Regions from separate parts of the Cupriavidus sp. FW306-1B-F12B genome, predicted to be linked through region 1. Evidence: predicted binding sites of a transcription regulator. Region 1 holds the regulator's gene; the other holds the start of a gene.
What was found. Region 1 encodes sigma-54, which starts transcription at its own class of promoters, with help from an activator protein. Its sites were predicted from a motif close to TGGCANGNAANCTGCTTT; they were not measured.
Positions count from the first base shown of each region.

Region 2: the regulator sigma-54 is predicted to act here: its motif matches at 1,186-1,203, upstream of AC3WLE_RS17975 (circularly permuted type 2 ATP-grasp protein).

Region 1 covers NZ_JBYSXC010000009.1:61,961-65,367, forward strand. Annotated here, with positions in the region: gene hpf (ribosome hibernation-promoting factor, HPF/YfiA family) at 15-365, opposite strand; gene AC3WLE_RS16650 (RNA polymerase factor sigma-54) at 414-1,895, opposite strand; gene lptB (LPS export ABC transporter ATP-binding protein) at 2,030-2,830, opposite strand; gene lptA (lipopolysaccharide transport periplasmic protein LptA) at 2,899-3,407, opposite strand, start outside.
Region 2 covers NZ_JBYSXC010000010.1:86,318-89,724, forward strand. Annotated here, with positions in the region: gene edd (phosphogluconate dehydratase) at 1-437, shown strand, start outside; gene AC3WLE_RS17970 (gluconokinase) at 587-1,093, shown strand; gene AC3WLE_RS17975 (circularly permuted type 2 ATP-grasp protein) at 1,428-2,903, shown strand; gene AC3WLE_RS17980 (alpha-E domain-containing protein) at 2,971-3,407, shown strand, end outside.

The DNA of each region.
Region 1 (3,407 bases):
GCTGCCGGGCACGGTCATTGCTGCATTTGCGCTGCGGCCATCTGGTACTTGACCGCTTCGCGGTCGTGGCCTTGCACGCGATCCTTGTAGCGGATCACCTGACGGTCCAGCTTGTCGACGAGTGCGTCGATCGCTGCATACAGGTCTTCGTGATGCGCTTCGACAAAGATGTCCTTGCCCTTGAGATGTAGATTGATTTCCGCGTACTGACGCCGGTCCTTTTCCTTATGGTTGTCGACAGAGAGCAGCACACTAACGCCAATGACTTGATCGAAATGCCTGACGATTCGCTCCAGCTTCGTTTCCACGTACTCACGCAGAGGGGGCGTGATGTCCAGGTGGTGTCCACTGATCTTGAAGTTCATAGCGCTTCTCCTTCTGAAAGAGCCTCACCAGGCAGGCGGTGGGCTCGGCTACAAAGACTTGCGGAGATTGACTGCGGGGATCTTCAGGGCTTCGCGATACTTGGCAACGGTGCGGCGTGCGACAACGAAGCCTTGTTCGCCCAGCAGTTCGGCAATGCGACTGTCGGAAAGGGGATTCCTCGGGTCTTCGGCTCCTATCAGTTGCTTGATCAAGGCGCGGATGGCCGTTGATGAAGCCGCGCCACCGGTTTCGGTGGACACGTGGCTGCCGAAGAAGTACTTCAGTTCGAAAGTACCCATCGGCGTTGCCATATATTTATTGGTCGTCACCCGGGAGATGGTTGACTCGTGTAAACCCAGTGTATCGGCAATCTCCCGCAAAACCAAGGGGCGCATGGCGATTTCGCCGTGGCTGAAAAAGTTCTTTTGACGCTCGACAATGGCCTGCGAGACACGCAGGATTGTGTCGAACCTCTGCTGGATGTTCTTGATCAGCCAGCGCGCCTCCTGCAGCTTCTGCTGCAGCCCGGCGGTGCCGGACTCACCCTTCGCGCCACGCAGGATTTGTGCATACATGTCATTGATGCGCAGCCTCGGCATCACATCCGGATTGAGCTGCGCGATCCAGCCGCCGCCACCCTTGCGCACGAACACGTCCGGCACCACGAAGTCCGCCTCCGGGCGGCTGTATGCATGGCCGGGGTAGGGCGCCAGCGAGCGGATCAGTTCGTGTGCGGACTTCAGCGCCGCTTCATCGACCTGCAGCGCCTTCTTCAGCCGCGTGTAGTCGCGTACTGCGAGCAACTCCAGGTGGTTGGTCACGATGTTCAGGGCCAGTTCGCGCTGCGGGTGCGTCAGGCGCCGCAACTGCAGGGCCAGGCACTCGGCGGCGTTGCGCGCGCCCACGCCGGGCGGGTCGAAGCTCTGCAGCAGCGTGAGGATGGCGTGGACTTCCTCGATCTCGAACTCGAGTTCTTCCGGCAACTCCGTGCAGATTTCCTCAAGCGATGCGCTCAGGTAGCCATCATCGTCGAGTGATTCGATCAGGAAGATGGCCAGGCCCTTGTCGCGCGCGGAGATCTTCAGCGGCGTGAGCTGTTCCATCAGGTACTCGCGCAGCGTGGGCTCGGCTTCACGCAGCTGCATCGGCGTTTTTTCATCCTCGTCGCCCTGGGGGCGGCGGGCAAAGTCGTCCAGGCTCCAGTCGCCGCTGCCATAGTCGTCGCCGTTGCCGCTGTCGCCATAGCTGTCGTCGTCAGCCGCGCCATCGGCGCGGGCCTCGCCATTGCCCTGCGGCTCTGCCGGCGCGGGCGCCGGTGCGCTCTGCAGGTTGACCGAGCCGTCGGCCGCAACGCGCAGCGGGCTTTCGATCCAGTCGTTCTCACGTTCGAGCAGAGGGTTTTCCGTCAGCGCCTGTTCGACCTCTTGCTGCAGTTCCAGCGTGGAAAGCTGCAGCAGCCGGATCGACTGCTGCAGTTGCGGGGTCAGGGCCAGATGCTGGGAAAGGCGGAGCTGTAGCGACGGTTTCATGCGACCTATTCTATGCGCATCTTTCCGTTGTTGGAACGGAAATTGCTATCGCTTATGCGGTCTGATCGCTGCTGGCTGTGGCAGGCCCACGTGCGCCCGCGAATAGGCCTGCCGCTCCATGGCAGGCCGCTGCATCACATGCGGAAGTTCTCGCCCAGGTAGACGCGCCGCACTGCGTCATTGGCGATGATTTCCTCGGGCTGGCCCGCGGCCAGCACCGTGCCTTCGCTGATGATGTAGGCGTGGTCGCAGATGCCGAGCGTCTCGCGCACGTTGTGGTCGGTGATCAGCACGCCGATATTGCGCGCCTTGAGGAAGCTGACGATGCGCTGGATCTCGCCCACGGCGATCGGGTCCACGCCGGCGAAGGGTTCGTCCAGCAGGATGAAGCGCGGCGACGACGCCAGCGCGCGCGCGATTTCCACGCGGCGGCGCTCGCCGCCCGACAGCGACAGCGCCGGGTTGTTGCGCAGGTGCGCGATCTGCAGGTCGTCGAGCAGCGAATCGAGGCGGCGCTCGATCTCGGCCTTGGCCAGCGGCTTGCCCTTGTCCAGCTGCAGCTCCAGCACCGCGCGGATGTTCTCTTCGACGTTGAGCTTGCGGAATACCGAGGCTTCCTGCGGCAGGTACGACAGCCCCATGCGCGCGCGCTCGTGGATCGGCAGGCCGCTGATGTGGTCGCCGTCGAGCACGATATCGCCTTCGTCCAGCGCCACCAGGCCCACGATCATGTAGAACGACGTGGTCTTGCCCGCGCCGTTGGGCCCGAGCAGGCCGACCACCTCGCCGCTCTTCACGTCGAGCGAGACGTCCTTGACCACCGTGCGCGAGCCATAGCGCTTCTTCAGGTGGCGCACGACCAGGGTGCTGCCGCCGGCAAGGACGGTGGAGGCTTCGACGGAAGGCTTGTCGGCGATGGTTGCGGTATCGGTCATTGGCACAGTCTGGCGTTCAGGCGTTTCCGGCGCCGGCCGCATGCGATGCACGCAGCCGGCGCCAGGCGTCAGGGTTTGTTGGCAGGCGCGGGCGCTGGCTTCAGGTCCAGCGGCGAGCCGCTGCTGCCCGTGGCGCCGGCCTTCTGGTCCTGGCGCGGCGACAGCACCGCGCGTACGCGGCCGGACGGATTGGCGGCCGCGGCGTCGCCGCTGCCGCCGCCGGCAGCCGTGTAGAACTCCTTGCGGCTGTCGTAGGTCAGCACCGCGCCGCGGATCTCGTCGACCTGCTTGGCGCCCTGCAGGCGCGCCATGCGGGCATTGCCGATCAGCTTGGAGTACTCCTGCTTGCCGTCGTACTCGATGCGGTCGCCCCAGCCGTCGATGTATTCGTCGACGCCTTCGCGCTTCTGCCGGATGTAGGCCTGCTTGCCCGGCTTGGCGGTGGCCACCGCGAACTGGTAGCCCTCGGGATCGGTGCGCAGTTCGGCGGCGTCGGACTTCAGGATCATGGTGCCCTTGGTCAGCACCACGTTGCCGGTCAGCGTATAGATCTGCTTGACGTCGTCGTAGCTGGCGT
Region 2 (3,407 bases), on a different contig from region 1:
GCATGCCCGAGCTGCACCGCCTGACCCCGGTGCTGGGCGCGCTGCAGGACGCCGGCCACAAGGTGGCGCTGGTGACCGACGGCCGCATGTCCGGCGCGTCGGGCAAGGTGCCGGCGGTGATCCACGTCGGCCCCGAGGCGCTGGCCGGCGGCGCGCTCGCGCGCGTGCGCGACGGCGACCGCATCCGTGTCGATGCCGTTGCCGGCACGCTGCAGTGGCTGGGCGACGAAGGCGAATTCGCGGCGCGCGAGCTGGCCGCGGCGCCGGACGACGATTTCGCGCAATTCAGCCTGGGGCGCGGCCTGTTCGGCCTGTTCCGGCGCCACGCGCGCATCGCGGAAGAGGGCGGCAGCGCACTTGACCTGTCCGAGGCGGATGCCGGGGCCGGCGCAGGCGGGCGCCAACGTACCGCAGCGGCGCAAACCGTCGCACAATAGCCAGGCCTGAGGCCGATTTTCCCCTGAAGTTCCCTGCGGGGCGGCAGCGCCCCCGGGCGTCTTTGCGCCGCCGCAAGGACGTCCAGCTGGACCGACAAGGACAGACAAGGATGGCGACACCATCCGATACCAAGACCGACGGAGCAGACATGATCTATATCCTGATGGGCGTTTCCGGCAGCGGCAAGACCACGGTCGGCCAGTTGCTGGCGCAGCGACTGGGCTGCGGCTTCCATGACGCCGATGCATTCCACAGCGACGCCAACAAGGCCAAGATGCACGCCGGCGTCCCGCTGACCGACGAAGACCGCTGGCCGTGGCTGGCGGCCATGCGCGCAGCCATCGACGCGGCCCGGGCCGAAGGCCGCACCCATGTGTTCACCTGCTCGGCACTGCGCCAGGCCTACCGCGACCGGCTGACCCCGCCCGACGGCGGCGTGACCTTCGTCTTCATGAAGGGCGATGCATCGCTGATCGGCACGCGCCTGTCCGCGCGCACGGAACACTTCTTCAACCCCGACCTGCTGCAAAGCCAGTTCGATACGCTGGAAGAGCCCAGCGACGCGCTGGTGCTCGACATCCGCCAGTCGCCCGAGGCGCTGGTCGCCACCATCCTGCAGGCCACGGTGCCGCAGGGCGCCGCCGCGGCGCGCTGACCTGCTGACCTCGCCGACCGTTCCGGCCGGCCCCGTGCCCGTGCAGCCCGCAAGCGGCCGCCAGCCTGGCTGGCGGCCGTTTTTGCGTGCGCTGGCAGACATCTTGCTAGTTCACTTTCCGTGCCGGCCGGCACCCGCCAGCTTGCGGGTTTCGCCGGTACGGGTATGCTGAAAGGGCCAGTGACTCGACAGTATCGCCGTGAGCGTCCCGAACGGGCAGGCGCGGCGGGCTGGGGACAGGAAAGCCAGGGCAAAACCAGGGCAGCCGGTAGCGACCCCGAAGTCGCAGTGAAGCGGTAGCACCGGAAGCCCGCGACATGGAGGAACGGCCATCATGGCGGGGCGGTATTTCGACGAGATGCTGGACTGGCGCACGGACAGGGCGCAATGGGTTATCCAGGCGGGGCAGGCATTGCCTGAAGGCGCGGTGCGCGCGCATTACCGGCATTTCGCTGACTGGCTGGCGCGGCAGTCTGAAGGCACGATGGGCAACAAGCGCGCCGAGGCCGACCTGATCTTCCGGCGCGTGGGCATTACCTTTGCCGTCTACGGCGACAAGGATGAAGCCAACAGCGGCACCGAACGCACCATTCCGTTCGACGTGATCCCGCGCATCTTCCCGGCCAGCGAATGGGCGCTGCTGGAAAAAGGGCTGCGCCAGCGCGTGGCCGCGCTCAACCGCTTTGTCCACGATATCTACCACGGCCAGGACATCATCCGCGCCGGCGTGATCCCGCCCGACCAGATCTACAACAACGCCCAGTACCGGCCCGAGATGCTAGGCGTCAACGTGCCGCACGACATCTATGCGCACGTGGCCGGCATCGATGTGGTGCGCGCCGGCGAGGGCGAGTTCTACGTGCTGGAAGACAACCTGCGCGTGCCCTCGGGTGTGTCGTACATGCTGGAAAACCGCAAGATGATGATGCGGTTGTTCCCGGACCTGTTCGCGCGCAACCGCGTGGCGCCGGTGGCCCACTATCCTGACCTGTTGCTCGACATGCTGCGCGGGGTGTCGCCGCAGGCCATTGCCGATCCCACCGTGGTGGTGCTGACGCCGGGCATGTACAACTCGGCCTACTTCGAGCATGCCTTCCTGGCGCAGCAGATGGGCGTGGAACTGGTCGAAGGCAGCGATCTCTTCGTCGAGGACGACCACCTGTTCATGCGCACCACGCAGGGCCCGCAGCGCGTCGACGTGATCTACCGCCGCGTCGACGACGACTTCCTCGACCCGCTGGTGTTCCGCCACGACTCCTCGCTGGGCGCGGCCGGCCTGCTGTCGGTCTACCGCGCCGGCAACGTGACCATCTGCAACGCCATCGGCACGGGCGTGGCCGACGACAAGTCGATCTATCCGTACGTGCCCGACATGATCCGCTTCTACCTGGGCGAAGAGGCCATCCTCAGCAACGTGCCGACCTATATGTGCCGGCGCCCGGACGACCTGCAGTACGTGCTGGACCATATGGAAGAACTGGTGGTCAAGGAGACCCACGGCGCCGGCGGCTACGGCATGCTGGTCGGCCCGGCCGCCACGCGGGCCGAGATCGATGCCTTCCGCGAAGTGGTGAAGGCGCGCCCGGAGCAGTACATCGCGCAGCCGACGCTGGCGCTGTCGACCTGCCCGACCTATGTGGAGTCGGGCATCGCGCCGCGCCATATCGACCTGCGCCCGTTCGTGCTGTCGGGCAAGGAGGTGCGCATGGTGCCAGGCGGGCTGACCCGCGTGGCGCTGCGCGAAGGCTCGCTGGTGGTGAATTCCTCGCAAGGGGGCGGCACCAAGGACACCTGGGTGCTGGAACGATGAACGCGAACCACGTGATGACCGCCGCAACGACCGCCATGGCGACCGCCGCCACGCCAGGAGAGCCCACATGCTGAGCCGCACCGCCGACCACCTGTTCTGGATGGCCCGCTACACCGAGCGCGCGGAGAACACTGCGCGCATGCTCGACGTCAACTACCAGACCTCGCTCCTGCCGCAATCGGCCGAGGTGGCCGAGCAGGGCTGGTGGGCCATGCTCGATATCTCCGAGCTGACCGACGTCTTCGACCACAAGTACGGACTGCTGTCGCGCGACGATGTGATCGACTTCATGGTGCGCGACATGACCAACGCCTCGTCCATCATGAGCTGCCTGCGCGCGGCGCGCGAGAACGCGCGCGCGGTGCGCGGCTCGCTGACCACCGAGGTCTGGGAGACCGTCAACACCACCTGGCTGGAGGTGCAGCGCCTGATCGCCGACGGCGTGCTGAAGGAAGACCCGTCGGCGTTCTTTGAATGGGTCAAGTTCCGCTCGCACCTGGCGCG